2 regions of the Microbacterium sp. NPDC060117 genome follow, and region 2 is predicted to be linked to the other one. Evidence: predicted binding sites of a transcription regulator. Region 2 holds the regulator's gene; the other holds the start of a gene.
The links. The regulator HrcA, encoded in region 2, represses chaperone genes, less so after heat shock. The targets are predictions, from matches to a motif close to TTNGCACTCGNNNNNNNCGAGTGCNAA.
Positions count from the first base shown of each region.

Region 1: groES (co-chaperone GroES) is a predicted target of HrcA. The motif match lies at 4,528-4,554, and genes of this name have one in related genera.

Region 1 covers NZ_JBHWXR010000004.1:169,779-185,186, reverse strand. The annotation lists gene guaB (IMP dehydrogenase) at 1-1,101, opposite strand, end outside; gene ACFWCK_RS16695 (hypothetical protein) at 1,276-1,755, opposite strand; gene ACFWCK_RS16690 (helix-turn-helix domain-containing protein) at 1,921-2,862, opposite strand; gene rarD (EamA family transporter RarD) at 3,058-4,017, opposite strand; gene groES (co-chaperone GroES) at 4,153-4,449, opposite strand; gene ACFWCK_RS16675 (SAM-dependent methyltransferase) at 4,618-5,814, shown strand; gene ACFWCK_RS16670 (hypothetical protein) at 5,821-7,044, opposite strand; gene ACFWCK_RS16665 (hypothetical protein) at 7,049-7,489, opposite strand; gene tsaD (tRNA (adenosine(37)-N6)-threonylcarbamoyltransferase complex transferase subunit TsaD) at 7,489-8,598, opposite strand; gene rimI (ribosomal protein S18-alanine N-acetyltransferase) at 8,591-9,175, opposite strand; gene tsaB (tRNA (adenosine(37)-N6)-threonylcarbamoyltransferase complex dimerization subunit type 1 TsaB) at 9,172-9,810, opposite strand; gene ACFWCK_RS16645 (hypothetical protein) at 9,872-11,020, opposite strand; gene ACFWCK_RS16640 (ATP-binding protein) at 11,017-12,612, opposite strand; gene ACFWCK_RS16635 (chitinase) at 12,848-14,059, shown strand; gene ACFWCK_RS16630 (response regulator transcription factor) at 14,466-15,353, opposite strand.
Region 2 covers NZ_JBHWXR010000002.1:244,724-260,131, reverse strand. The annotation lists gene ACFWCK_RS07330 (PhoH family protein) at 1-39, opposite strand, end outside; gene ACFWCK_RS07325 (HIT domain-containing protein) at 56-403, opposite strand; gene ACFWCK_RS07320 (16S rRNA (uracil(1498)-N(3))-methyltransferase) at 441-1,169, opposite strand; gene dnaJ (molecular chaperone DnaJ) at 1,176-2,282, opposite strand; gene hrcA (heat-inducible transcriptional repressor HrcA) at 2,332-3,366, opposite strand; gene ACFWCK_RS07305 (carboxylesterase/lipase family protein) at 3,466-4,902, shown strand; gene hemW (radical SAM family heme chaperone HemW) at 5,031-6,266, opposite strand; gene ACFWCK_RS07295 (DUF1990 family protein) at 6,297-6,947, opposite strand; gene lepA (translation elongation factor 4) at 7,022-8,875, opposite strand; gene ACFWCK_RS07285 (ABC transporter permease) at 9,226-10,209, shown strand; gene ACFWCK_RS07280 (ABC transporter permease) at 10,211-11,131, shown strand; gene ACFWCK_RS07275 (dipeptide ABC transporter ATP-binding protein) at 11,128-13,182, shown strand; gene ACFWCK_RS07270 (ABC transporter family substrate-binding protein) at 13,304-15,007, shown strand; gene ACFWCK_RS07265 (alpha/beta fold hydrolase) at 15,181-15,408, shown strand, end outside.

The sequences.
Region 1 (15,408 bases), on a different contig from region 2:
GAGCATCACGGCGTCGGCACCGGCGACGAGCGCCTTGGCGATGTCGCCGGAGTACTGCAGACCGCCGTCGGCGATGACCGGGATGCCGGCGGGGCGCGCGGCGAGCGACGCCTCGTACACCGCGGTGACCTGCGGCACGCCGACACCGGCGACGATGCGGGTGGTGCAGATCGAGCCAGGGCCGACGCCGACCTTGACAGCGTCCACTCCGGCGTCGACGAGCGCCTGGGCGCCCTCACGGGTTGCGACGTTGCCGCCGATGATGTCGATGTGCGCGAAGGACGGATCCGCCTTGAGTCGCTTGACCAGGTCGATCACGCCCTGCGACTGGCCGTTGGCCGTGTCGACGACGAGCACGTCCACGCCCTTGTCGCGCAGCGCCTCGGCGCGCTCCCAGGCGTCGCCGAAGAAGCCGATCGCCGCGCCGACGCGGAGCCGGCCCTGGTCGTCCTTGGTGGCCAGCGGGTACTTCTCGCTCTTGTCGAAGTCCTTGATGGTGATCAGACCCGCGAGCTTGCCGTCCGCGTCGATGAGCGGCAGCTTCTCGACGCGGTGCTTCGCGAACAGCGCGATGACCTGCGCGGCCTCGACACCGACGGGCGCGGTCACGAGGTTCTCGCTCGTCATCACATCACGCGCGAGCGTGGTCTGCTTGGCGGATCCGGAGACGAAGCGCATGTCGCGGTTCGTGACGATGCCGACCAGACGGCCGTCGGGGTCGACGACGGGCAGGCCCGAGATGCGGTACTTGGCGCACATCGCGTCGACCTCGGCGATCGTCGCGTCGGGGGTCGTGGTGATCGGATCGGTGATCATGCCCGACTCGCTGCGCTTGACGCGGTCGACCTGCGCGGCCTGGTCGGCGATCGAGAGGTTGCGGTGCAGGATGCCCAGTCCGCCCTCGCGCGCCATGGCGATCGCCATGCGCGCCTCGGTCACGGTGTCCATCGCGCTGGAGAGCAACGGGGTGGCGACCGAGATGCGGCGCGTCACACGCGAGGAGGTGTCCGCCTCGCTGGGGATCACATCCGTGTGCCCGGGCAGGAGCAGGACGTCATCGTAGGTCAATCCGACAAAACCGAACGGGTCGTGCTGCTCCATGGGTTGCGGGGCTCCTCTTTCTCGCGCGCGTGTATCGATTCTAAGCGCCACGCCGGGTGGGGTATTCCCAGGAACGGCGCTCTCGCACGCGACGCGAACGGCCGCCGTCGCAGGCACGACGGCGGCCGTTCCCTGAGCGGAGACGACGCGGGTGCCGGATCCGCTCCTGACCGTTCAGGCGGTGATGGTCGCGGTGCCGGTTCCGCCCAGCACCTCGGCGGTGATGGTGCCGCCCACAGGGGCGACGTTGTTGAAGGTGACCTTGACCTGGTTGCTCGTCGTGGCCGTCACCTGGAAGATGACGGGGCCGCCGGTGGCCGGGTCGCCGCTGACGAACGTCAGGCCGGAGAGCCCGGAGTACGACGCCGCCGCCGCACCGTTCGCGAAGATGAAGGTGACCAGGGTGCCGGCCTTGAGGGCACCGTCCACGTAGTTGGCGCCGTCGGTGTACTGGCCCTGGATCTTGAAGTTCGGGTTGGTGCCGACCTTGGGATTGGCGGTGGCCGTGACCTCCGCGTAGTTCGCCTCCGGTGCCGTCTCGCTCGCGGCCGCGAGCGGCGTCGCCGCCGCCGCGGCGATGACCGGCAGCGACCACGCGGCGCCCTTGACGATCGTGCGGCGAGGGAAGCCGCGCTCGGAACGGATCTCGGTCATGGGGATGCTCCAGTTCGTTGTCGCCTCACGCATACGGACATGCGGGAGCCGTTGAGACCGCTCCCGCGGGTTCGGGGCGGTGGTCCTCCGGTATCCAATCGACCCCGCTCCGCGCTCCCGCCCGCGTTCCCCGACCCGGTCGACCCACGTGCGAATCCGGTCGCGTCAGGTATGAAGACCGTCGGCGACTCCCCCACGTCGTCCGCCGGCCCGCAGGCGCGAGGGCGACGCGAGGCCCTCCGCCGAGATCGCCCGGGCGAGGCTCGAGCCGTTGCTGAATCCGACCCGCGCGGCGATCGCGTCGACGGTCTGCGCCGTGGAGGCGGATTCCTGCAGCAGCGCCACGGCGGCGGCGACGCGGATGCGGCGGATCTCCTGGCGGATCGTCCGACCCGACGGCTGGAACTCGCGTTCGAGGTGACGCAGCGAGACGCTCATCTCGGTGGCCACCGCGGATGGGGTGAGGGCCGCCTCGGTGTACCGCCGCTGGAGGATCGCCAGGGCGCGCAGATGCAGGGAGTGCACTGACGCCACTCCCGTTCTGCCGACCCCTCGCCGGATGGCGACGAGGATCATGTCGCGCAGGATCGGGGCGAAGCGCTCCCGGGAGAGGAGGTCGAGCGGGCCTCCGCTGTGGAGCGTGTGCACGAACGCGGCGATCGGGCCCAGCAGCACCGCGTCCTCGACGAGGATCGCCGATTTCCGCGGCAGCGACAGCTCGGGAAACGCGTCCACCGGCATGCCGACGGCGATCACGTCGCTTGCGTGCGATGTCGATATCCGCACCGATGCGGTGCCGGTCACGAGGACGCCCTGGCCGTCGCCGATCTCGACGGGCCCGCTCCTGGACGGGATCCGCACGGGTCCGCCGCGCACCAGAAGCAGCCGCATGCGACCAGCGGCGACGCCCGATGTGCGGTCGGCACCAGGAGGGAGCGCGTGCGCGGCGATGGTGATGTCGCCGAGGATCAGGCGAGGCGGAGAACCGGTGGGAGCGGGTCGGGTCGGCTGATCGCCGGGATCCGCGGCCCACGCCGCATCGCTCTTCGCCCCCGCGGAGCGCAGCCACGCGACGGCGTCGCCGGACGGCGATCGCTGCACCAGCATCTCGCCTCCCCAGGCTCCCCAGCGCCGGTCCGGATCCGCCGCAGACGTGCGTTCGCATCGTGCGGATCGATTCGACCGGTCGGTCTTCGACTCCCTGCAGACGACGTGTGCGGAGCTTCGGGTCGCTCGTCGACGCATCGTCACATCGAAGGAGCGAGCCGCGGGTGAGAAGTGACGCGGACCTGGGGCGGCGCCTCAGGGCACGTGGATCGTGTCGGTGCCGGGGTTCGACTCCTGGACCGTGCCACGGCCGGATCGGATCCGGCGGGCGGCGAGCGCGAGGTCGATCAGGAACACGGCGATCGCGACCCACACGATCGCGAAGCCGATCCACCGTTCGGTCGGCATCGGCTCGTGCATGACGAGCACGCCGACCAGGAACTGCATGATCGGGGTGATGAACTGGATCATGCCGATCACGGTCAGCCCGATCCGGCGGGTTCCCGCGGCGAACAGCAGCAACGGCACCGCGGTGGCGACGCCCGCGAAGGCGAGCAGGCTCGCATGCAGCGCACCGTTCGCGCCCATCGTGATCCCGGTGGTGAGACCCACCGCGATCAGCTGCACGACAGCGACCGGCAGCAGCCAGAACGACTCCAGGGTGAGTCCGCTCACGGCGTCGACCGAGGGGCCGATCTTCTTCTTGACGAGTCCGTAGATGCCGAACGAGGCGGTCAGCGAGAGCGCGATCCACGGGAACGTGCCGTGGGCGAAGACGATCACCAGCACCGCGACGGTCGCGATCCCGATCGCTACCCACTGCAGCCGGCGCAGCTTCTCCTTCAGCACGAAGACGCCCAGCAGCATGGTGCCGATCGGGTTGATGAAGTAGCCGAGGCTGGTCTCGACGATCTCGCCGTTCAGGGTGGCGAGGACGAACACCTGCCAGTTGATGTAGATCAGAACCCCGGCGAGCGCCGTCAGCGCGAGCAGCCGCGGCTGCCGGACGATCGCCATCAACGGCTTCCAGCCGCGGGTGATCGCCAGCAGGATGAGGCAGAACACGAAGGAGAGCGCGACCCGCCAGGCGACCAGCTCCCAGGGGCCGGTCGGCGCCAGCAGCAGGAAGTAGAGCGGCAGCACGCCCCACAGCAGGTATGCGCCGATCGCGGAGGCGACGCCCACGGTCTGGGCGCTGCGCGGGGCGGTGGTCACCGGTCAACCCTATTGCCGCAGGAAGGACGCGCGGCCGGCCGCATCCGATCCGCACGCGGATCCGCCTCCGACCCCCGCCCGCGACGAAGGCCCGGATGCACAGGGCATCCGGGCCTTCGAGACGTCAGTGGGCGCTCAGCGCACCACGACGGCGAGCACGTCGCGCGCGGACAGCACGAGGAACTCCTCGGCGCCGAACTTCACCTCGGTGCCGCCGTACTTGCTGTAGAGCACGCGATCGCCGACGGCGACGTCGAGCGGAACGCGGTTGCCGTTGTCGTCGATGCGACCGGGACCCACGGCCACGACCTCGCCCTCCTGGGGCTTCTCCTTGGCAGTGTCGGGGATGACCAGGCCACTCGCGGTGGTCTGCTCGGCCTCGACCTGCTTGATGACGATGCGGTCCTCGAGCGGCTTGATGGAAACCGACACGGTCTACCTCTTTCTTGACGGTTCAAGACTGATTAGCACCCTCAGCCCGAGAGTGCTAACAACAGTCTAGGCGCATCGCTGGCACTCATGCAATCAGAGTGCCAGTCGCGTGACGTCTCGAAGGGTCAGACGCCGGTCCGCCCACGGCGGACGGATAGCCTGGACCGCGTGGATATGAGCGAACTGCGAACCCTGCTGACGCCCGAGGCGCTGCGGGCGATCGACGAGCTCGGCGAGATCGGATCCACGGATGCGGCCGCCCGCGCAGTCATGCGCCTGCGGTCCGAGGGGCACTCCCCGGAATTCGTGTCCGCCGTGGTCGGCCAGGCGCGGCTGCGCACGAAGGCGACGGCGAAATTCGGCGAGTTCGCGGACCGGATGCTGTTCACGCGCGCCGGCCTGGAGCAGGCGACCAGGCTCGCGGTCGCCGCACGTCATGCCGGTCGGATGCGCGCCGCCGGGGTCGCGCACGTTTCCGACCTCGGCTGCGGGATCGGCGGCGACGCGCTCGCCTTCGCCGGCGCAGGACTGCGGGTCACGGCCGTGGATGCCGACGAGGTCACGGCCGCGCTGGCGGCGTACAACCTGGCGCCGTTCGGATCCGATGCCGAGGTGCGGCACGGATTCGCGGAGGATCACGCGCCCTCCGAGGGCACCGAGTCGGCGGCGGTGTGGCTGGATCCGGCCCGGCGCACGGCGGGGCATTCCGAGACCCGTCGCGTGGCCGCAGACGACTACTCCCCCTCGCTGGACTGGGCGTTCGCGCTCGCCGCGCGCGTCCCTACCGGCATCAAGCTCGGGCCCGCCCACGACCGTGACGCGATCCCCGCCGATGTCGAAGCGCAGTGGGTGAGCGCGGACGGCGACGTCGTGGAGCTCGTGCTGTGGTCGGGCGGGCTGGCACGCGAGGGCGTCCGGCGGGCGGCCCTCGTGATCCGCGGCGACCGGGCGCACGAACTGACCGCCCCGGCCGACACCGAGGACGCGGAGGTGCGCGAGCTCGGCGCGTATGTGCACGAGCCCGACGGCGCCGTGATCCGCGCACGCCTGATCGGCGACCTCGCGCGCAGCATCGACGCCGGCATGCTGGATCCGCACATCGCGTATCTGACGTCCGACGCTCCGGCCGACAGCCCGTTCGCGGCGTCGTTCCGGGTGCGCGAGGTGCTGCCGATGAACCCGAAGGCGATCGGGTCCGCCCTCAAGACTGCCGGGATCGGACGCCTGGAGATCAAGAAGCGCGGCGTGGACGTGGATCCGGCCGCGTTCCGCAAGAAGCTGAACCTGCGCGGGGCCGCCGAGGCGACCCTGATCCTGGTGCGCATCAGCGACAGACGGCACGCGATCCTCGCAGACCGGGTCTGAACGCGGTCATTTGCGCGAGAACAGCCCGCCGTCGCCCACCGCCGCATTCTCCGTGATCATCAGATAGGACCCGATGTACATCCCCGTCCGCATATCGATGATCGCGGAGGGCCGTTCCTCGGTCGCGGGCACCTCGAGCACGATCGACGACTCCTCGTCAGCGTTCCCGGAACCGAGGATGGTGACGCCGCCCCCGGCAGTGCTGTGGTAGGTGCGGCCGTCCGACCCGCACCCGCGCTGCGGATCCGGCGTCTCGACGATCAGGCACTGAGACGACCCATCGTCCGCGAAGCCACGCCAGACGGGCAGTCCACGCCAGCGTCCGACGATCGAGAGGCCTTCGAGGTTCTGGTCCGTCGACAGCCGTGCAGCCGCTTCGATCTCGGCCGCACTCATCCCCTGGTTCCTCATGCGGGAATCCGACTCCCAGCGCTGGATCGATCCGCCGGGGAACCCCTGCCCCGCGAGGAAGAGGGTCGCGCCGTAGCCGACCTGCGTGTCGAGACGATCGGCTGCCGGAGGCAGCGTGGCACTCAGCTGAAGCGAATACGCGGTCTTCGCCATCTCCCCGGGCAGCTGGCACTGCCGTTCCGACGTCGCCTTCGGCACGTCCAACGCGGCGCAGCGCAGCGCGCCGTTCATCTTCGTCCAGGTCCAGAGCAGGGCATCGTCGCGGCGGGCCAGCAGCACCGCGCTGCCTGGATCGTGGTCCGAGTCCTTCAGCACCACGTCCCGACGCTCGGCCTCACCGGCGCGCAGGGCGAGACCCACGTCGGGCGGGCGCGGAATGGTCCATCCGATCAGCACACCGACGAGGAGCAGCCCGGCCAGGCCGCCGACGAGGTAGCGCGGACGCTTCCAGCGGCCCGTCGCGAGCCAGGCCCGGATCCTGGCACGACCCGTCCCGAACCGCCGACGCTGTCCCGTTTCACCGACGACATCGCCGGATCCGTCGGAGGAACGGGACACCATCGGCAGAGCGGGCGCGTGGGTCGGCGGTCCTTCGTTCCGCTGCGTTTCGTCTCGCTCGGCTTCGCCGTCCTCGCTCAACGACCCCGTGGGGAGGGACACAGCGGCCTGCCGCTGCAACGACCCCGTGGGGAGGGGAAGGGCGGCACGGCGCAGCTCCGTCAAGCGCGCGGCCTCGTCCCGGCTCAGCCCGGAACCGTCCCGGCCGAAGGCACGGCGTTCCAGTTCGCGCCGTTCCTCCTCCTGCGCCGGATCCGTCATGGCGCTATCCGAACCAGCCGAACCGGTAGGCGGCCCAGAGCAGCCATCCCGTGCTGTACAGCGTGGCCACGCACCCGAGCATGAGCGCCCAGACCGCGATGACACGGTTCTCCTCCGGCCGGCGCAGCGACATGATCGCGGCGATGACCGAGACGATCGCGACGGGGATCCCCCAGCCGACGAACAGCGCGGCGAACAGCGCGACGATCGCGGACAGCAGTGCCCACGGCGCGAGCCGGGGCTCGGCGGGCGCCGGCACGGGTGCTTCGGTGCCGTCCGTGGGGTGCCACTCCTCGTGCGCCACCGCCGCACCGTCGCGGTCGAGTTCCAGTTCCTCGGGCTCGATCCCGCCGTCCAGCTGGGGCCCGCTCTCCACGCCCACGGGCACGGGAGCCGTCGGCAGCCGCGTGTAGCGCTGCGGATCCTTCCCGTCCGCGGTCGCCATCATCCGACCTCGGCGCCCGCGCGGACGAGTGCGTCCTCCGCGCCGGAGGAGTCCTCGGCGACCTGGATCTCGGTCACCGGCAGCGTCGAGTCGGCGCCGAACGCGAGCGTCGAGGGGCGCCGGCCGGAGGCGATCAGCTCGGCGGCGAGCCCCGCGATCATGGCGCCGTTGTCGGTGCAGAGCGAGAGCGGCGGAATGCGCACCGTGACGCCCGCCTCTGCCGCCCGGGCGAGGGCGACCTCACGCAGTCGGCGGTTCGCGATGACGCCGCCGCCCAGCAGCAGCCGGGGCACGCCCCGGTCGGCGCAGGCCGCCAGCGCCTTGGTCACGAGCACGTCCACCACGGCCTCGCGGAAGCTCGCGGCGACGTCGGCGACGGGGATCGGGTTGCCCGCGGCCTCCTCGCGCTCGATCCAGCGGGCGACCGCGGTCTTCAGCCCGGAGAACGAGAAGTCGTAGCGGTGCCTGTCCAGATCCGACGCTCGGGACAGTCCGCGCGGGAACCGGATCGCGGCCGGATCCCCTCCCACGGCCGCCCGGTCGATCTCGGGCCCCCCGGGATACGGCAGGCCGAGGATGCGGGCGACCTTGTCGAAGGCCTCGCCGGCGGCGTCGTCGACGGTCTCGCCGAGCAGCTCGACGTCGGTGGTGAGGTCACGCACGTGCAGCAGCGAGGTGTGCCCGCCCGAGACGAGCAGCGCGATCGTCGGGTACTCGAGGGGCACGGAGTCGGGGGTCAGGATGTCGGCGGCGATGTGCCCGACCAGGTGGTTCACGGCGTAGAGCGGCTTGCCGAGCGACACCGCCAGGCCCTTCGCCGCGCCGATGCCGACCATGAGCGCGCCGGCGAGGCCCGGCCCGCTGGTCACGGCGACGGCGTCGAGGTCCTGCAGCCGCACCTGCGCCTCGGCGAGAGCCCGCTCGATCGCCGGCTGCATCTCCTCGAGATGCGCCCGTGCGGCGACCTCGGGCACGACGCCGCCGTAGCGGGCGTGCTCGTCCATGCTCGACGCGATCGTGTTGGACAGCAGGGTGCGACCGCGGACGATCCCGATCCCGGTCTCGTCGCAGCTCGTCTCGATACCGAGCACGAGGGGCTGGTCAGTCATCGGATCCCTTCCCGTTCTCAGGATCATTTCGCGAATCCTCGGCGGATCGGTCCAATTCGCGCGGATCGGCGGAATCCGTCCTGAGGACGGATTCGGCGCGTGCGGTCAGGTCGAGCTTCATGATCACGGCGTCCACGTCGTCGGGCTGGTAATAGCCGGCGCGCCGGCCGATCTCCGCGAACCCCTCGGAGAGGTACAGCCCCTCGGCGACCGGGTTGTCGGCGCGCACCTCGAGGAACACCGACGTCGCACCGCGCTCCGCGGCCTCCGCGAGGAGCGTGCGCAGCAGCGCCCTGCCCCGACCGGATCCGCGGTGCTCGGCGTCGAGGGCGATGGTCTGGATGTCACTGTCGGCGGATCCGCGCAGCGCGCGCACTCCCCCGTATCCGACGACCACCTCGGCACCAGCGCTCTGCGCGGCGGAACCGGTGGCCGGCTCGACGTCGACGAAGTATCGGCCGTGCGGGCTCGCGAGCTCGGCCGCCATCATCTCCGGGCTCCATGCGTCGGTCGGGAACGAGCGCTGTTCGATGAGCATGATCGCGTCGAGGTCGGCCGTCGTCGCGGCGCGGATCACGGCCCGACCCGCTTGGGCGCAGCGGGCACGCGGGCATCCGGCGGGCGCAGGTACAACGGCTCGGATCCGGTGAGGGTGCGCCCGGCCGCGACGGCGCGACGGGCGACGCGCGCGACGGCGGCGGCCGAGATCGCGGCGACCTCGAAACGGCGCAGCGCCCCGAGCTTGCGATCCACGTCGGCCTGCGGCACGAGCACGGTGTCGACGACGGCGTGCGGGATGCCGTCGACGTCGATCCCCTCGTACACGGTCACCGCGGTCTCGCGGCGCCGGGCGTCGGTGAGGATGGCGAACGGCTCAGTGGGAGCGTCCGCCTCGATGATCGCGAGAGCGGCGGCATGATGGCTCGGCACGGCGATCACGGGGACGCCCCGTCCCAGGGCGAATGCACGCGCGGCGGCGATTCCGATCCGCAGCCCGGTGAACGGCCCCGGCCCCATGCCCGCCGCGACATGCGTGAGCGGATCCGGATCCGGATCCGACGCCGGCGCGGCGGCGAGCACCTGCTCCAGCAGAGAACCGATGGCCTCGGCGTGTCCCAGGTGTCCCTCCCGCGCCACGTCGGCGACAGTGCGCCCGTCGCGGCCGATCAGGCCGACGGCCGAGCCGAGTGAGGTGTCCACGCCGAGAATCACCCTTCCAGGGTAGCCGCCGCGGCCCTCGGCCGGTCCCTGCACGCGGCCCCGGATCCGCCCGTCAGCGCGCGGAGACCCCGGCGCGCTCCCAGCGGTCGCCGCCGCGGTCCTGCGCGAGGGTCGCCGCATCGGCCGCGACGGCCGACAGCGCGTCGAGATCGTAGTCCGCGGCTGCGGCGCCCGCCCAGCCGACGCTCGCCGAGACGCGCACCGACGCCCGAGGCCCGGAGTCCTCGATCGTGGAGACCCGCTGCAGCAGCACCCGCAGCTCGCGTCGTACGGCGTCCTCGGCGCCGGGCAGCAGGGCCAGCGCACGCACGTCCGAGATCCGCTCGACGTCGGCCGCGGCGGGCAGCGCGTCGAGCACGTGCGCATGGAACGCATCCACGATGCTGGCGAACACGGCCGGCCCCGAGGCCTCCGCCAGATCCGCGGGATCGTCCAGCCGGATGTCCAGCAGCGACCAGGCCGGCTCCTGCGCCTGCCGGGCCCGGGCGAGACGTGCCCGCAGCGCTGCGCGGCTGTCCGCGCTGCTGTGCCCGCCGCCGCGCAGCAGCGCCTCGCCGCGGGCGAGCAGGACGATCGTGACGGCCGCGCACTGGCTGGTCAGCAGTATTCCGACGCCGTTGATGTCACGCAGCATGCGCAGCTCGTCGCCGGGAGCGGATCCGATACCCGTGATGCCGGCGATGACGCCGAACACGGCCACCACGACGAACGCCGATGACACCAGCGCCAGGGGCAGCACCACGTCCCGGGCGCTGATCCGCAGCCGGAACAGCTCCCACGCCGCGAGCCCCGCGAACACCGCCGCCGCGGAGAACACGACGCGGAACACGGTCGGATACGCGGCGGTGGTGCTGCTCGCCATGAGCAGCGTCGGCGCGACGAGGACGAACGCCGCCGCCGCAGGCCAGAGCAGCCGCTTCCCCGCATAGGCGCGGATCCCGAGCCACAGCAGCGGCTCGAAGCACACGATCAGCCCCGAGGACAGGGCTCGCAGCGGAGCGCTGTCGAACTGGTTCGCTGCCACCCATACGTAGGTCGCGAGCATGGCGATGCCGAAACCCACCGACCAGGTCACGGTGGCTCTGCTCGGACGCGGCATGAGAGCCAGTCCGAACACCAGCGCGGCGGACAGCGTCACCATCGCCACGAGCGTGACGGATGTGTTCACGGTGATGCCGACGGGGGCGGTGAGGGTGGTCATGCGTCGTTCCTCTCGGGGCGCCGAGGCAGCAGCACGCGCATGCGCGTGCCTTCGCCGAGCCGGCTGCTGACGTCGATGGTGCCGTGATGCGCGGTCACGATGTCGCGCGCGGCGACGAGGCCCAGGCCGGTCCCCGGCACTCCGCTGCGCTCGGCCCGTTCGCCGCGGAAGTACGGTTGGAAGAGCTGGTCCACGTCCGCGGGCGCCATGCCGGATCCGGTGTCGGCGACGACCAGCTCCGCGCGCGTGTCGTCGGTGACGCCCAGCGAGAGCAGGATGGAGCCGCCGGCCGCGGTGTACTTGACGGCGTTGCTGAGCAGGTTGTCGATCACCTGCCGCAGCCGGAACGCGTCCCCGTAGATGAGCAGGGTCGGCTCGCCCGTCACCTCGACCCGCAGCCTGTTTGCCGTCGCCGTCGGCAGGAACGACGACACCGAGGCCTGCACCAGGGCATGCAGATCGACCGGCTCCGACAGCACCCGGGAGCGGGGACGGGAGGCATCCAGTGCCGTCGTGACCAGATCCTGCATGCGCTCGGCGGCCCCGGCGACCACACCCAGCTGGTCGGCGGCACGGGCCGGCAGATCCTCGCGCTCGAGCAGCAGGTCGACGTGCCCGACGATCGCGGTGAGCGGGTTGCGCAGCTCGTGCGTGAGGATGGCCGACATCAGGCGGCGTTCCTCGGCCGCGGCGAGCCGGGCGGTGACGTCGTCGATCTTGACCAGCACGACGGCGCCCTGATCGGCGTCGCTGGCGATCGGCTGGGTGTCGACCTCGAGCGCCCGCCACTCGCCGTCCACGCCGTAGAGCCACACCCGCTCTCCCGCGAGGTGCTCGCCGCGCGCGGCCCGGGCGAGCACGGTGCGCTGCACCGGAATCGGCTCGCCCTCGCGGTCGTCGTACTCCACCGCGAGCGCGGGCAGCGCGATGCCGTCGGCGTCGCGGCCGTACAGCCGGCGATAGGCGTCGTTCATCTTGAGGATCTCGCCGTCGTCGCCGACGGCGACGAGTGCCGTGTCCAGTGCATCGATGATCTGGGTGACCCGGCGCTCGTGCGTCTCGGCCCGCCGCGCCACTCGGTCGATCTGCTCGGATCGGCGACGCAGCAGTCGCCGGGACGCCCGGGAGCGCCGCACGCCGATCCGGATCGTGGTGCCCAGGAAACCCAGCCCGAACGCGGTGATGAGCACGCGCAGCACCACATCCGAGATCAGTCCGGTCTGGTTCGCGACCGTGAACAGGAAGGCCGTGATGAGGGCGATGCCACCGAACACCGCGATCATCGAGTAGTACGTGGCGATCCACGTGATCGGGATCACCCAGAGGAACCCGAGCCGGATGTCCGGCGCCTGCGTCGTGAGGCCGATCGCGCAGATGTCGATCATCGGGACGGCGAGGATCCCCGCGGGCGGGATGCGATCCCACGGCAGCACCAGCACCACGGCCGTGGTCAGCACCGACAGCGCGAGCCCGGCGGTGAACAGCGGCGTCGCGAACACGGTCGGCTTGAGCGCCGCGACGAGCACGGCGATCGCAACCGTGGTGCTGACGAAGATGAGCTGCCAACGCCAGATCGACGCCCTGCGGGACATGCCGATCCTCTCTCCGCGTCGGCACGGAGCCGCCGCGGGACGCGTCGCGCGCACCGGGGGAAACCCTGACGCTCAACGCTTCCGCAAGGTTATCCAAAGAAGCGCCCAAGGCCCTTCAACGGATATATCGCCCCGCCTAGCATCGCAGCATCGAAGGTCCCCACCCGACCGGATCCGCCGCCCGCGCATCGGATCCGTCCACCGCCATCGACGGGCAGAAAGCGAGCGTGCTGCGATGACCGGCCCCTCTGCACCCCCGTCCGGCGGACGCCTGTCCGCCTGGCGCGTGCTGGTGGGCGTGCTCGTGGCCCTCACCGTGGTGGCCGGCATCGTCGTGGTGCCGTGGTTCCTGCTTCGCGATGAGGCGGTCCCGGGAGCAGCGCCCGGTCCGCGCTGGTTCGGCGGCTACTACGACATCACCGCGACGGACCCGCCGAAGGACGTGCTGTCCGGATCCGGTTCGGATGCGGTCGTCCTGGCGTTCGTCACCGCCGGCCCCGGCGACGCCTGCCGTCCGACCTGGGGCGGGGTGTACTCGCTCGCCGAGGCGGGGGACGCGCTCGACCTGGACCACAGGATCGCGCAGAAGAGGCAGGACGGCGCGCCGGTGACGGTGTCTTTCGGCGGCACCAGGGGCACGGAGCTCGCCAGCGCCTGCGCGTCGATCGACGACCTGATGAACGCCTACGCGGCCGTGCTGGAGCGCTACACGATCACCGCGATTGATCTCGACCTCGAGCACCCCGCCCTCAGCGATGTGGTCGCCGGCGACCGGCGCGCGGAGGCCGTGGCCCGACTACAGGAGCGGCAGCGTGCGAAGGGCTCGGAGCTGTCGGTCTGGCTCACGCTGCCGGCGGGACAGGACGGGCTCGGCACCGACGGGCTGCGCTCCATCCGCCAGCTGCTGCAGGCGGGCGTACAGCTCTCCGGGGTCAACGCGATGACGTTGGATGACGGTGCACCGCTCGCCGGCCGATCGATGGCGGCGGCCACGATCACGGCGCTGACGGCCGTGCACGACCAGCTCGGCCGCCTCTATGACGACCTTCATCTGGCGCTCCCCGCGGGCGGCGCGTGGGCGGTCATGGGTGCGACGCCGATGATCGGCCGCAACGACGTGCACGACGAGGTGTTCGCCCTCGACGACGCCGCGACGCTGAACGCCTTCGCCCAGAAGCAGCGACTCGCCCGCCTCTCGATGTGGTCACTCAACCGCGACCGCGCCTGCGATGCGGATCAGCAGGATCCGGCCTCCGCCTCCTGCAGCGGCGTCGCGCAGGGCGACTCCGCGTTCGCAGCAGTGCTGGGCCGCGGCTTCGCGGTCGCGCCCACGACCGCGGCCGAGCCCGGCCCGACCGCTTCCACCTCCGGCAGCGCGGCGGCGCCGTACACCGGCTCGCCGGCACCGCCGCCGGCTTCGACTCCCACTCCGACCAGGGACCCGTAATCCGGGACGGAGTGGGCGGCGCCCCGGGGACAGGGCGCCATCCCGCTCCCGGGACCCTGCCCGGGAGCGGGAACCCGACACCGATGGGGACTCGGTGGCGGGTCGCGGAGTCCGGGGGCCGATGGGGATCGGCACCCGGGGCTCCGCGGAAGGCGCGGGTTCGGACCCGCGCTGCACGGGGCGATCAACGGGATCGCCGACGGGGCGCCGACATCGGGATCGGCGCCTCCGTCGTGCCGCCCGCCGCTCGCCGCTCGCCGCTCGCCGCTCCTGGCCTCACCAATTTCGGGGAGCGATGTCTGCTCGGTCATCCCGGATCCGAGAGCAGACATTGCTCCCTGAGACGACATCTGACGGCTCCCGCGCGGCGTCCTCGCTTGATGCCGCCGGGATTCCGGCGGACCGGTCAGACCTCGGCGGACGCCTCGTCCGCATGCGCGGTGAGACGGTAGCCCACCCCGCGCACCGTCTCGATGTACCGGGGATCGGCCGTGCTGTCGCCGATCTTGCGCCGGAGGTTCGCCATGTGCGCCTCGATCGCCCGCTTGTCGGGTTCGCCCACATAGGACGCGGATCCAAATGCCTCACCGCGCAGCACGAGTGCCAGATCCGCCTTGCTGCGCACCCGGCGCTTCGACTCGAGCAGGGTCGCGAGCAGATCGAACTCGGTGGGTGTCAGCTCGACCTCGCGCTGCGCGACGACCACCGTGTGCGTGACCGGATCGAGGCTGATGTCGCGGTGCACCCGCCAATGCCCCGCCGGGCCGGGCAGGGCGACCGCCGGCGCGACCGAGGGGTTGCGGGCCGGGGTCTGCTGCCCGTCGGCCGAAGCCCCTGTCGCGGATCCCGCATGTGCTGCACGCGCGGGCTGCGGCGTCGCACCCGTCTCAGCCGCACCCGCGGCAGCCGGGTGCGCGTTGCGCGGTCGGCGCAGCAGTGCCTCGATGCGCGCGCGGAGCTCACGGGGGCGGAACGGCTTGACGAGGTACTCGTCGGCGCCGGAGGTGAGGCCGAGCACGACGTCGGACTCCTCGCCGAGGGCGGACAGCATGATGATGAACGTCGCACTGACGGCGCGGATCCGCCGTGCCACCTCGAAGCCGTCGATGCCGGGCAGATTGATGTCGAGCGTCGTGATGATCGGCTCGTGGGCGGCGACCGCGGCGACGCCCTCCAGACCGGTGCCGGCGAGCACCGTGCGGAATCCCGCGGCGCGGAACACCTCGTCGAGCAGGGACCGGACGTCGGGATCATCCTCGATGATGACGGCGGTCTTCGTGTCGTCTTCGCTCATGCTCTTCCCTGCGCTCGGTCGTCAGCATCATATCGATATGCCCGCGACGCCCATC
Region 2 (15,408 bases):
CTCGATGCGGGCGGAGGTCACGGTCTGGGAGGGCGCCATGCCCTCGGCCGTGTCGTCAGAAGCCAACGAGCTTGTTCTCCTCGAGATTGCCGAGCACATGGGCGTGCACGTGGAAGACGGATTGAGCGACGCTCGCGCCGTTGTTGAAGATCAGGCGGTACTCGCCGTTCGCGTGCTCGTCGGCGATCTCCTTCGCTGCGGCCACCATCTTCGCCATGAGCCCCGGGTCGCCCGCGGCGAGCTCGGTGACGTCGCGGAACTGCTCGGACTTGGGGATCACGAGCACGTGCAACGGCGCCTGCGGGTTGATGTCGCGGATCGCGAAGACGTCCTCGGTCTCCAGCAGGATCTCGCCGGGGATCTCCCCGTTCAGGATGCGCGTGAAGATCGAGGGTTCGCTCATGGAATCAGTCTATCCTCGCCGTGCCGGCGGGCGTCTGCTACCAGCGCCCGCGCGCCACGTTCAGCACGGCGATCGCGGCGGGACCCGCGGTCGAGGTGCGCAGCACCGTGCTGCCCAGCAGCACGCGCTCCGCCCCGGCAGCGACGAGTCGCTCGATCTCCTCGGGGGCGATCCCGCCCTCCGGGCCCACGACCAGCACGATGTCGCGCTCGTCCGGGATCAGGGCGGACAGCGCCGCGGGCGCGGTCGGATCGAGGATCAGCACGCGCTGCGTCGCCGCGCGGCGGGCCAGGTCTCCGGTCGTCTCGACGGCGGCGACCTCCGGGATCCAGGCCCGGTGCGCCTGCTTCGCGGCCTCGCGCACGATGCTCGCCCAGCGCTCCCGGCCCTTCCCGGCCTTGGCGCCGTCCCACCGGGAGACGCTGCGCGTCGCCTGCCACGGGACGATCTCGTCGACACCGAGCTCGCACGCCGCCTGCACCGCGAGTTCGTCGCGATCGCCCTTGGCGAGTGCCTGTGCGAGCAGGATCCGCGGATCAGGCCTCGGTTCCTCCCGGCGCGCGAGGATGCGCACCTCGACGAGAGCGGGCGCCGCCGAGGCGACCTCGCCCTCGAGCCAGACGCCCGACCCGTCGCCGAGCGTGATCGGCTCGCCCAGCCGCACCCGGCGCACCACGGCGGCGTGCTTGGCCTCCGCACCGGTGAGGGCGACGACGGAACCCGCCGAGGCCGCCGTCGCATCGGGCGTCACGAAGTGCAGGGCCATCGCGGATCAGCCCCGGAAGCGGTCGCGCAGCTTGGAGAACAGCCCCTGATGGAACTCGGCGAGCTTCGGCGCCGGCGCCTTGGTGCGCTTGGCGAAGTCCTCGATGAGCTGGCGCTCCTTGTGGTCGAGCTTGGTCGGCGTGAGCACCTGGACGCCCACACGCAGGTCGCCGCGCTGGGTTCCGCGCAACGGCGTCACGCCGCGACCCTTGATCGTCAGCACGTCGCCCGACTGCAGGCCCTGACGGATCTCCAGGTCGACGGGCCCGTCGAGCGACTCGATGGTCGTCGTCGCTCCGAGGATCGCGTCGCTCATGGCCACTTCGAGCGTCGCGAGCAGGTCATCGCCGTCGCGGCTGAAGCGGGCGTGCGGGGACACGGTCACCTCGACGTACAGATCGCCGTTCGGTCCTCCCGCCCGGCCGACCTCGCCGGATCCGGGCAGCTGCAGGCGCAGGCCCGTCTCGACGCCGGCCGGGATGTCGAGCCCGACCGTGCGGCGCGAGCGCACCCGTCCCTGGCCGTTGCAGGTCTGGCACGGGAACGGGATCGTCGTGCCGAAGCCCTCGCAGGATCCGCAGGGCGCGGTGGTGATGACGTTGCCGAGGAGACTGCGCACCTGCTGCTGCACGTGGCCGGATCCGCCGCAGATGTCGCAGGTGACCGGCGAGGTGCCTTCCTGGCAGCAGGATCCCTGACAGGTCTCGCAGAGCACCGCCGTGTCCACCTCGATATCGCGGTGCACCCCGAACACGACGTCGCCGAGCTCGAGAGTGACACGGACCAGGGCGTCCTGCCCGCGCTCCCGGCGCGAACGAGGACGCGCCGCGCGCGCCCCTCCGCCGCCGAAGAAGGTCTCGAAGATGTCGCCGAATCCGCCGAACCCTCCGAAGCCGCCGTTGCCGTTCTGGTCGCCGCCCATGTCGTAGCGGCGTCGCGAGTCGGCGTCGCTCAGCACGTCGTACGCATGCGTGACGAGCTTGAAGCGCTCCGCCGCGTCCTCGCTGGGGTTCACGTCGGGGTGCAGCTGACGTGCGAGCCGCCGGTACGCCTTCTTGATCTCGTCCTCGCTCGCATCGCGCGAGACGCCGAGGACCTCGTAGTGATCCGTCACCATCGCCTTTCCGGGCCGCCGTCGGCGGCATGCGTGTTCGTGCGGCCGATCAGCGGCCGGTCTCATCCTCTTCGAGCAGCTGCGACAGGTAGCGGGCCACGGCCCGCGCCGCCGCGAGGTTGCTCGGATAGTCCATGCGGGTCGGCCCCATCACGCCTACGCGTGCGGTACCGCCGTGCGTCAGGTAGTCGCTCGCCACGATCGAGGCCTCGCCGAGGCCGAACGCGGCGTTCTCCGTGCCGATGCTCGCCGCGAGCCCGTGCTCGTCGACGTGCATCTCGCTCATCAGGCGCAGCAGCGTGACCTGCTCCTCGATGGCCTCGAGGAGCGGATGGATGCTGCCGCGGAAGTCGTGCTCGCGGCGGGCCAGGGTCGCCGCTCCCGCCATCACCAGCCGCTCCTGACGGAACTCCGCGAGCTCCTCGGCCACCGCCCGCAGCAGAGTGCCCCGGGCCGCGTCGATGCGGGGGCCGTACGACGTGTCCGCCGCCGCCTCCACGCGCTCGGCGCCGCGCCGCACGGAGCGTCCGGTCAGCAGCTCCGTGATGACTGCGCGGAGCACGGCGAGCTCGGCCTCGTCGAGCTCGACCGGCAGCGGCACGATGCGCTGCGACACGCCGCCGGCGTCGGTGACCAGCACGATCAGCAGCCGGCTGGGACCGAGGGCCACGAGCTCGACGTGCGTGACGTGGGCACGGGCGAAGGACGGGTACTGCGCGAGCGCGACCTGTCCGGTGAGGCGCGTCAGCACGCGCACCGTGCGCACCATGAGATCGTCGAGATCGGCGGGATCCGCGAGGAAGGCCGTGATCGCGCTGCGCTGAGCCGCCGAGAGCGGTCGCACCTGAGCGAGGTGATCGACGAAGACGCGGTAGCCCTTGTCGGTCGGCACCCGCCCCGAGGACGTGTGCGGCGCCGCGATGAGGTCCTCATCCTCGAGCTGGGCCATGTCGTTGCGGATCGTGGCCGCGGACACGCCGAACGCGTGCCGCTCCACGATCGACTTGCTGCCGACCGGCTCGTTCGTCTCCACGTAGTCCTCGACGATGGCGCGGAGCACCTGGAGTCCGCGTTCTGAGACCATCGCTCCTCCTCACCGTTGGCACTCGTGCGACCTGAGTGCCAATCCTATCCTGCCGGGCCGGGAGCGGGCCGAGGATGCGACACTCCCTAGGATGTGGCCATGAGTCAGGACGCGCGTACCAGGATCTCCTCCGGCGAGCTGATCGGCCGACGCAGCGACGGCATCGACCGCTATCTCGGCGTGCCCTATGCGGCACCGCCCTTCGGTGGACTCCGCTTCCGCCCCCCGCAGCCGCCGGAGCCGTGGTCCGCACCGCGCGACGCCGGGGAGTTCGGCCCGACGGCGCCGCAGCTGCCCTATGCCGGCGCCACCGCGGAGATCCTGGGCAGCGTCCGCATCGACGGCGACGACATCCTCACGGCGAACGTCTGGGCCCCGGCCGACGCGAGCGCGGCCCCCGTCGTGCTGTGGATCCACGGCGGCGCGCTGGAGCGCGGCACGGCGGCGCTGTCGATGTACGACGGCACGGCCTTCGCACGGGACGGCGTGGTGTTCGTCAGCGTCGGCTACCGCCTGGGATCGGAGGGCTTCTCGGTACTCGAGGATGCGCCGCGCAATCTGGGTCTGCAGGACGTCGCCGCCGCCCTGCACTGGGTGCGGGACGAGATCGCCGCGTTCGGCGGCGATCCGAGCCGGATCACGCTCATGGGCGAGTCCGCGGGCGGCGCACTCGTCGCCGCGCTGCTCTCCCGGCCGGACACCAGGGCCCTGGTGCGCGGTGGGATCCTCCAGTCGGGTCCGCTCGACGCTCAGACCCCGCAACGCGGAGGAAGAGTGACCCGCCGGCTCGCGAAGCGCCTCGGCGTCCCGGCGACGCGCGAGGGTTTCGCGTCCATCGCTCCGGACGCCCTGCTCGAGGCGAGGCGCGCCCAGTCCGCCGGGTCCTCCCCACTCGGCGGTGCCCCGGGCTTCCAGCTCGTGCAGGATCCCGATTCGCTGCCGCAGTCGCCGCATAAGGCGCTCGTCGACGGGGACGTGCCCGTGCTGATCGGCACCAACACCGACGAGTACCGCCTCTGGTTCCCGCCGAACGCGCTCGCCGCGATCCGGCCGTCGAAGCTCCTGCTCGCCCGCCTCGCTCTCCGGATACCCGCCGCGGCCGCCAGGGCGGTGCGCGCCGACCACCCCGGCGCGAGCACCGGAGAGGTGTTCGGCCAGCTCGCGACAGACCTGCTGCTGCGCGCGCCGGCCACCAGGGTCGCCCGCGCCCGCACCGCGCCGACGTTCCTGTACGAGTTCTCGTGGCCGAGCCCGGTGCGCGACCTGCGCGCCGCGCACGCCCTGGAGATCCCGTTCGTGTTCGACCGGTTGCACGACCCGGAGAGCGCCAAGATCGCCGGCGCTGCACCCCCGCAGCCGCTCGCCACCGCGATGCACGACGCCTGGGTGCGCTTCATCCGCGGCGGGGATCCCGGCTGGCCGGTCTTCGATGCGCAGCGCACGGCAGCGCTGTTCGATGGTGCGGGCGACGAGCCCGTGGTCGGCCCGCAACGGCGGACCGCCGTGGTGGACCTGCTCCCCTCACTCCGGGACTGAACGCGCTCCTGGCACCGACCGCTGGAGACTGCTGCGACGCGACGTCCGCAGGACCGTGCGACGGCGGCAGGACCCAACGACCGGATTGATCGTGCACCCGTCGCGGGATCCTGCAGCCGACGCCGGCCTCAATCGGTCAGGGCGCGCACCACGGCATCGGCGAGCAGCCGTCCGCGCAGCGTGAGCACGAGCGTGCCGCGCAATGCGGGACCGGCCTCGACGAGGCCGTCCGCGATCAGCCCTGCGACCCTGGTGCGGGCGTCGGCCGCGATCGCATCCAACGGCATGCCCTCCGCCATGCGCGAGCGCAGCAGGATCCGCTCCAGTTGCGCTGCCTCGGCGTCGGGCCGCTCGGTGCCTGCGGCCGGCGAATCCCCCACGGCCAGCCGCTGCGCATACGCCGCGGGGTGCTTCACGTTCCACCACCGCAGTCCGGTGACGTGGCTGTGCGCACCGGGCCCGAAGCCCCACCAGTCCGTGCCGCGCCAGTACGCCATGTTGTGCCGCGAGCGCTGGTCCGCGCCGCCGAGGTCCGACGGTCGACGAGCCCAGTTGCTCACCTCGTACCAGTCGAACCCGGCCTCGCCCAGTAGGGCGTCGGCGAGCTCGTACATGTCGGCCTGCAGGTCGTCGTCCAGAGCGGGCACCTCCCCGCGGCGGATCTGACGCGCGAGCTTGGTGCCGTCCTCGATGATCAGCGCATACGCGGAGATGTGATCCGGATCCAGGTCGATCGCGGTCGTCAGCGAGGAGCGCCAGTCCTCCAGCGACTCCCCCGGTGCGCCGTAGATGAGATCGACGCTGACCGCGAGCCCCGCAGCCCGGGCAGCCTCGACGGCGGTGTGCACGTTCTCCGGCCGGTGCGTGCGGTCGAGCGCCGCCAGCACGTGCGGCACCGCGGACTGCATGCCGATCGACATTCGCGTCACCCCGGCTGCCGCGAGCTCCTCGGCGACCTCGGCCGTCACCGTATCGGGGTTGGCCTCGACCGTCACCTCGGCGCCATCGGCGATGCCGAACGCACCGATGACGGCGCCGAGCATGCGGCCGAGGTCGCCCGCCGGCAGCAACGTCGGCGTGCCGCCTCCGAAGAACACAGTGCTGAGCGGACGCAGGGCACCCCGTTCGGCGAGCACGCCGCGCGCGAGGTCGATCTCCTGGATCAGCGTGTCGGCGTACGCGTCCTGACGTGCCCCGCGCAGCTCGGAAGCCGTGTAGGTGTTGAAATCGCAGTAGCCGCAGCGCACGCGGCAGAAGGGCACGTGCAGATACGCGGAGAACGGCGCATCCGGATCGATCCGCAGATCGACGGGCAGCCTGCCGTCCGAAGGGGCCGGGTCCCCGAGCGGGAGGGGGCCGGCCATCAGGCCGCCCTCCCCATCAGCACGCGCCCATCAGACGGGCGTCGCGTACAGCGGGGAGATCGCCCGCAGATACCGGGCGAACAGCTCGCGGCGGCGGCGCTTCACCAGATACGGGAAGCTGCGGTACAGGAAGCTGTTCGGGCGGTCGAAGGCGCGCACAGTGAACCACACCTCGTCGGCGTCGTTCCACTCGATGTCGAAGGACTCCTCGCCGCTCACGACGGATCCTGCGACCGTGCCCAGCACGAAGCCGATCCGGTGCGTCTGCTCGGTCACCGAGATCACGCGCAGTTCGGCGTCCGCGCGCATGCCGGACACCCGCCCGTGCAGCTTGAGCGTCATCCCGGGGCCCACCCACGGCGTGCCGTCCTCGTCGTAGCGCGGCTCGACCTCGGTGCGACTCGGAGCGATCGGGGCGCCCTCCGCATCGAAGCTGACCCCGGCGTACCCGGGGCTCGCGGCAGGGCGCACATCCGTGAGCTGGAGACCCGCCGCACGCTGTGCCGTCCAGGCCAGCAGGGCGTCACCGGCGGTGCGGAACCGCTCCTCGCCGCTGCCGAGCCGCCAGGACTCCTCGGCGGGGATGCTCCGCTCCGGCGGATACTGCATCAGGTCGGGCGCGTGGGTCGCGCCCACGGCGGCATAATCCACCGTTCCTTCTCGGAATGTCCCGCGACGCATGTCAACCACCCTACTTGCTGGTCCCGGCTCCCCACCCAGGTTCCCCCAAGGGTGGAGTGCTTCGCGCGCGGGGCCTACTTCTTGTCCTTGCCCTCGACGTCGCCGGAGAGCGCGGCGATGAACGCCTCCTGGGGGACCTCGACGCGACCGACCATCTTCATGCGCTTCTTGCCCTCCTTCTGCTTCTCGAGGAGCTTGCGCTTACGGGTGATGTCACCGCCGTAGCACTTGGCGAGCACGTCCTTGCGGATGGCGCGGATGGTCTCGCGGGCGATGATCCTGGCGCCGATCGCGGCCTGGATCGGCACCTCGAACTGCTGGCGCGGGATCAGCTTGCGCAGCCGCTCGGCCATCATCGTGCCGTAGGCGTAAGCCTTGTCGCGGTGCACGATCGAGCTGAACGCATCGACCTTGTCACCCTGCAGCAGGATGTCGACCTTGACCAGGTCCGCCTCCTGGGATCCGGCGGGTTCGTAGTCGAGGGAGGCGTACCCCTGCGTCTTCGACTTCAGCTGGTCGAAGAAGTCGAACACGATCTCGCCGAGCGGGATGTTGTAGCGCAGCTCGACGCGCTCTTCGGAGAAGTACTCCATGCCCAGCAGCGACCCGCGGCGGGACTGGCAGAGCTCCATGACGGTGCCGACGTAGTCCTTGGGCAGCAGGATCGCCGCCTTCACCATCGGCTCCGAGACGGATCCGATCCGCCCGTCCGGGTACTCGCTGGGGTTCGTGACGGTGACCGTCTCCCCCGTGTCGGAGGTGAGGACCTCGTAGATCACGCTCGGCGCGGTCGTGATGAGGTCGAGCCCGAACTCGCGGGACAGCCGTTCGGTGATGATCTCCAGGTGCAGCAGGCCGAGGAAGCCGCAGCGGAAACCGAAGCCGAGCGCGACCGAGGTCTCCGGCTCGTACTGCAGCGACGCGTCGGAGAGCTTGAGCTTGTCGAGCGCCTCGCGCAGCTCCGCGTAGTCGCTGCCGTCGATCGGGTAGATGCCGCTGAACACCATCGGCTTCGGGTCGGTGTATCCGGCCAGGGCGTCGGTCGCCGGCTTGCGTGCAGTCGTGACGGTGTCACCGACCTTCGACTGGCGCACGTCCTTCACGCCCGTGATGAGGTACCCCACCTCGCCGACGCCGAGGCCCTTGGTGGGCACCGGCTCCGGGCTCGAGACGCCGATCTCGAGCAGCTCGTGGTTGGCCCCTGTGGACATCATCTGGATCCGCTCGCGCGGCGAGAGCTTGCCGTCCACCATGCGCACGTATGTGACGACGCCGCGGTACGCGTCGTAGACGGAGTCGAAGATCATCGCCCGCGCGGGGGCGTCGGCATCGCCGACAGGCGCGGGGATCTCCTGGACGAGACGGTCGAGCAGCTCTTCGACGCCGGCACCGGTCTTGCCGGAGACCCGCAGCACGTCATCGGGGCTGCCGCCGATGAGGTCGGCGAGCTCCTTCGCGTACTTCTCCGGCTCGGCCGCCGGCAGGTCGATCTTGTTCAGCACCGGGATGATCGTGAGGTCGTTCTCGAGCGCGAGGTACAGGTTCGCGAGTGTCTGGGCCTCGATGCCCTGCGCAGCGTCGACGAGAAGGATCGCGCCCTCGCACGCGGCGAGCGAGCGCGACACCTCGTACGTGAAGTCGACGTGCCCTGGCGTGTCGATCATGTTCAGCGCGAACGTCTCGCCGTCGATCTGCCAGGGCATGCGCACCGCCTGGCTCTTGATGGTGATGCCGCGTTCGCGCTCGATGTCCATGCGGTCGAGGTACTGGGCGCGCATGTCGCGGTCGGAGACCACGCCGGTGATCTGGAGCATCCGGTCGGCCAGCGTCGACTTGCCGTGGTCGATGTGGGCGATGATGCAGAAATTGCGGATCTGCTGCGGGGGCGTGGCGGCCGGCTGCAGCGGAGTGAGGGCGCGAGGTGACATGAGGTCCTGAACGATGCGGGGTCCGGCGGGCGGATCGGGCTGTCCCGGGAGTGAACCGGGTATCCCGACGATTCTACGGGAGCGCCCGGAGCGGCCGTCCCCTGCGCCTCTCCGCCGCCGTCAACGTGCGCCGGGCGAGGCGTGCCACTTCCCCCCTCGCGTCCGGCCGGTGATAGTCTCGCGAAGTTGCCGCGTCCCGGAACCGGGTCTCAGCGGCGACAGCACTCCGTCTCGCGCTGCGCGGGGCGGAGCACCGCGTCACCGGTTTCGGGTGGTGTTGATATGGCATCGACCCAGCGCTGCGTCGGAGATCCCGCGCGGCGTCCGTGACAAGAGAGAGAACATCCATCTTGATCAAGTACCTGCTGCGCCGAACTCTCGGCTGGCTTCTCATGATCGTGGTGGCGACCAACGTCACGTACTTCCTCGCGTGGGCCTTCCTGGATCCGCGCAGCAACTACGTCGGTCGCAAGCCGCCACTGTCGCACGACCAGATCTCGCGTCTGCTCGAACCGCGCAATCTCGATGACAGCATCCCGCTCCTGAAGCGCTGGTGGACCTGGATCTCCGACATCGTGCTGCACTGGAATTGGGGTGTCAGCCCCGTCGGCCAGTCGGTGAACGACCAGATCGCATACCGCATGTGGGTCTCCGGCGAGCTGGTGCTCGGCGCGACGATCATCGCCGCGGTGCTCGGTGTCGCGGTCGGCGTCTACACCGCGTCGCGGCAGTACAAGGTCGCGGACCGGGTGTGGCAGGGCATCTCGATCGTCACGATGAACATTCCGATCATCGTCGCGGCCCTCGGCATCGTCCTGATCGCGATCAGCATCAACAACGCCGTCGGCTTCCGTCTCTTCTACGTCACCGGATCCAGCTCCGACGGTGTGAGCGGATTCTTCCCCGTCCTCATCGACAGCCTGCAGCACCTGATCCTGCCCACCGTCGCGCTCGTGTTCATCGGCTACTCCAGCTACCACTTCCTGCAGCGCTCCCTACTCCTGGACAACATCAAGGCCGACTACGTCCGCACTGCGCGCGCGAAGGGCCTGACCAAGCAGCAGGCCATCCGCAAGCACGCGCTGCGGACATCGCTGATCCCGGTGGCGACGCAGCTGGCCTTCAGCATTCCGACGGTGTTCACCGGCGCGGTGCTGACCGAGACGATCTTCGCGTGGAACGGCATGGGCCGGTACTTCATCGACACGATCAGCAAGAACGACGTGCACGGTGTGGTGGCCATCGCGGCTTTCACCGCCGTGCTCACCGCGATCGGTGCGATCCTCGCCGACATCGCCGTGGTGGTCCTCGATCCGCGAGTGAGGGTGAGCTGACATGACTTCCGCGACCATCCAGCCCCCGGTCGGGCCCGACACCACCGCTGCGCGCATCCCCCGCAAGCGCATCGGCACGTTCCGGCTCTACTACCGGCGCTTCGTGCGCAACCGCCCGGCCGTCGCCGGCGTCTTCCTCTTCTTGTTCCTCGTGCTGTTCGCCATCGTCGGACCTCTGATCGCGCAGTTCACTCCGATCTACCTCGATTTCGCGTCGTTGGGGACACCCCCCGATGGCACGCACTGGTTCGGCACGGCTGCCGACGGTGGCGACCTGTTCGCGCAGACCGCCGTCGGCCTGCAGCGCTCACTGATGATCGCGCTCACGGTCTCGATCGGCACCACGGTGATCTCCGCGATCGTCGGCACCGCCGCCGCGTACTTCGGAGGCACGACCGAGCGGATCATCCTGCTGATCATCCACTTCCTCATGGTCGTGCCGACGTTCCTGATCCTCGCCCTGGTCTCCTCGAATGCCGGAGGCGACTGGCGCGTGATCTCGGCCGCGATGATCTTCATCAGCTGGTTCTTCCCGGCGCGCGTCATCTGGACGATGGCGCTGTCGCTCCGCGAGCGCGAATACGTGCAGGCCGCACGATACATGGGCGTCCCCGGCATGAAGATCGTGCTGCGCCATCTGCTGCCCAACATCGGCTCGTTGCTGGTGATCAACTTCACCCTCGGCGTGGTCGGGGCGGTGATCACGGAAACGGGCCTGTCGTTCATCGGCTTCGGCGTGAAGATCCCCGACGTCTCGCTCGGATCCCTCATCGGAATCGGCGCGAACTCGGTGTCGAGTGCCCCATGGACGTTCTACTTCCCGGCCCTCGCGCTGACCATGCTGACGGTGTCGATGGCCCTGATCGCCGACGGCCTGCGCGACGCCCTTGATCCCACCTCGGCGGCGGGAGGCCGCGCATGACCACTCCTCTTCTCTCCGTCCGCGACCTGCACGTCAGCTTCGCATCCGAGTCCGGGCGCGTCGACGCCGTCCGGGGCGTCTCCTTCGACCTCGAGCCGGGGCGCACACTCAGCATCGTGGGCGAGTCCGGCTCCGGCAAGTCCGTCACATCGCTCGCGATCATGGGTCTTCTCGATGAGAACGCGAAGATCACCGGATCGATCATGTTCGACGGCATCGAGCTCGTCGGCAAGAGTGACAAGGAGCTGTCGACGCTGCGCGGAAACGGCATCGCGATGATCTTCCAGGATCCGCTGACCTCGCTCACCCCCGTGTTCACCGTCGGCGACCAGCTCATCGAGGCGCTCACGGTGCACCGCAGCATGTCGCACGCGGACGCCACGGCGCGCGCGATCGAGCTGCTGCGACTCGTCGGCATCCCCAGCCCGGAACGCCGCCTGAAGTCGTTCCCGCATGAGTTCTCCGGCGGGATGCGCCAGCGCGTCGTGATCGCGATCGCCATGGCGAACAACCCCAAGCTGATCATCGCCGACGAGCCCACCACGGCCCTCGACGTGACGATCCAGGCGCAGATCCTGGATCTCATCGCCACGGCACAGCGCGAGACCGGCGCCGCGGTCATCATGATCACGCACGACATGGGCGTGGTCGCGAAGACCGCCGACGACGTGCTCGTGATGTACGCCGGCAAGCCCGTGGAGCAGGCACCGGTGCGTGAGCTGTTCCACGAGACGCGGATGCCCTACTCGATCGGCCTGCTGGGCGCGATCCCGCGGGTGGACAAGGCCGAGAAGCAGCCTCTGGTGCCGATCAAGGGCAACCCACCGTTGCTGATCGGCCTCCCCGACGAGTGCCCGTTCGTGGCCCGCTGCCCGATCGCCACCGAAGCGTGCCGGACGCGCGAACCCGAGCTGCTTCCGATCGCAACGGCTGAGGGCGGCGCTCACAAGGTCGCCTGCGTTCGGGCCGGCGAGATCGAGAACGGTCGCATCGGCGGCACGCCGGTCTATCCCGTGCCCGAGGTGCCGACAAGCGCGCTCGACCGCATCCCGCGCGCCGAGCGTCCCGTCACGCTGGACGTGCGCAACATGCAAAAGACGTTCCCCCTCACCAAGGGCGCGTTCCTCAAGCGCAAGGTCGGCGAGGTGCACGCCGTCAAGGGCCTCACCTTCGACGTCCGCGAGGGCGAGACCATGGCCATCGTCGGCGAATCCGGCTGCGGCAAGACCACGACTCTGCTGCAGATCATGGATCTGGTGAAGCAGACCGACGGCGAGATCACGATCGCCGGCACCCCGGTGTCGACGCTGCACGGAGGCAAAGCGGAGCGCGCCGTCCGCCGCGACCTGCAGATCGTCTTCCAGGATCCGATGGGCGCGCTCGACCCGCGTCTGACCGTCGCAGATGTGATCGCCGAGCCACTGCGCGCGATCGGCGTCTCCCGGGCGGAGGCGGATCTCCGCGTCGACGAGCTCATGGATCTCGTCGGTCTCGACCCGGCACACGCGAGCCGATTCCCCGGCGCGTTCTCCGGTGGTCAGCGCCAGCGCATCGGCATCGCCCGCGCGCTCGCGACAAACCCGAAGATCGTCGTTCTCGACGAGCCCGTCTCGGCGCTGGACGTGTCGATCCAAGCCGGCGTGATCAACCTGCTCGACGAGCTCAAGGTCAAGCTCGGGCTCTCGTACCTCTTCGTCGCGCACGACCTGTCCGTCGTCCGGCACATCGCAGACCGGGTCGGAGTCATGTACCTCGGCGAATTCGTCGAGCACGGCGACGTTGACGAGATCTTCGACAACCCGCAGCACCCGTATACCCAGGCGCTGCTGTCAGCGATCCCGGTCCCGGACCCGGACATCGAGCGCACCCGAGAGCGCATCGTCCTTCAAGGCGATCTGCCGAGTCCGGCAGACCGCCGCGACGGCTGTTCTTTCACGTCGCGCTGCCCGCTGTACAAGATGCTCCCGGAGGACCAGCGCACCCGCTGCGAGACCGCGGCCCCCGTCCTTCACGGCACGGATTCGCACGCGAATGCCTGCCACTGGCGCTGAAGCCGGAGATCTCCGTTGACATCGGAACGGTAACGGTTGGGTCGATGTACCAGGAGGTTCCGGTTCACGCCGGTTAACTGTCCCCTGTCCCCAAAACGCCGAAAGGCATCGAAGGAGAACCATGAAAAGGCAGCACAAGCTGTGGGGCGTCATCGCTCTCACAGGGGCGCTGGCAATCGCCATCAGCGGTTGCTCGGCGGCCGGAGGCTCCAACGGCGGCACAGACAAGCCCGCTGAGACCAAGACCGCGGACTACAACCCGCAGCCTCGCGAGAACCTCAAGCAGGGTGGCGAGGTCCACTTCGGCATCAACGAGATCACTCCGCAGATGAACCCGTTCCAGGCGGACGCCTCGGCGGACACCACTCGCCTGGCGAACTGGTACACGCCCCAGGTCCTGCTCATCTCGCCAGATGGCAAGGTCTCGCCCAACCCGGCCTACCTCGACAAGTGGGACATCGGCGAGAAGGACGGCAACACCGTCATCACCGGCAAGATCAACGACAAGGCCGTCTGGAACGATGGCACGCCGATCGACTGGACCGCCTTTGAGGCCACCTGGAAGGCGAACAACGGCACCGACGAGGCCTACAAGGTGAGCTCGACGGACAACTGGAAGAACATCGAGTCGGTGACCAAGGGCGCCACCGACAAGGATGTCGTCGTCACCTTCAAGGGCAAGTTCGCCTGGCCCGAGGCCGTCTTCTCGACGATCCTCAACCCGAAGGTCAACTCGGCCGACCTGTTCAACACCGCTTACGTGGAGAACGCGCACCCCGAATGGGGTGCCGGTCCGTACAAGCTCACCAAGTACGACACGAAGGGGCAGAGCGCGACGCTCGAGCCCAACGAGAAGTGGTGGGGCGACAAGCCCCTGCTCGACAAGGTCACCTTTACCGGCTTGGACTCGACGGCGCGCATCAACGCCTTCAAGAACGGTGAGATCGACGCCGCCGAGACGCCGAACAAGGACGCTCTCGCCCAGGTCGCCGGCATGAAGGACGTCGTCACCTATCGTGCACAGCGCACCTCGAAGACGGTGCTCATCGTCGATTCCTCCAAGCCCCAGTTCAAGGACATCAAGGTGCGTCAGGCGTTCTTCATGGGCGCCAACATCGACGAGATGAAGAAGGTCATCTGGAACGGGCTCGGCTACTCGGAGGAGCCTGTCGGCTCGCTGAACCTCTACGGCTTCCAGGACGGCTACAAGGACTCCTTCAAGGATGCCGGCCTGAAGTTCGACGCCGCAGGAGCCAAGAAGCTCCTCGACGAGGCGGGCTGGAAGGAGAGCAAGGACGGGGTCCGCGAGAAGGACGGTGTCAAGCTTTCCGTCGTCTTCCCCAACCACAACGACTCTCCGACCACGATCGCGATGCTGAAGGCCCTGCAGCAGCAGGAGAAGGCCATCGGCATCGACATCAAGATCGAGCAGCGCCCCTCGTCCGACTTCTCGACCGACTTCACGACGAAGAACTGGGATGCGTTCTCGCTGCAGTTCACGGACGGCGACCCCTTCGGGCCGGCGTACTTCTGCCAGCTCTACTGCTCGGACAGCTCCCTGAACCTCTCCGGCACGAGCACGCCCGCGATCGACGAGAAGATCAAGAGCGAGGTGGAGTCGCAGACGACGGCCGAGACGTGGACGAAGGCTGCGATGAAGCTCGAGCCTGAGATCATCAAGGAGACCTGGGGTGTCATTCCGCTCTACAACGGTCCGTGGATCGTGACCGCCAAGAAGGGTCTCTCCAACCTGACCCCGGAGCCCTACGTGGGCCTCGACGGATTCGGCGTCCAGCCGGTCGAGAACGTGGGCTGGGAGAAGTAAGCACCACCCTCTGTTGTTGCGGAGCGGGGTCGGTGGTTCGCCACCGGCCCCGCTTCGTCGTTCGCCGGCTGGCAGCGAGGCCGCGCTCCCGATCTCCGTGGTGGCGTCCGGGGCGCGATTCCACGGCATGCGAACGGGGATCCTGTCGGTTCGCACCTCTTAGACTGGCGGCCATGAGCCGCTCCCCGGTGTCCGTGGTCCTCGTGCACGGGATCCGCACCTCCGCGACGATGTGGCGCGCGCAGGAGGAGTTCCTCGCCGAGCGCGGCAATCCGGTGGTCGCCGTCGATCTGCCCGGTCACGGCACCCGCATGGACGAGCCGTTCACCCTCGATGAGGCGATGGGCACGATCGATGCCGCCGTGCGCGACGCCGCCGGTCCCGTGCTGCTGGTGGGGCAC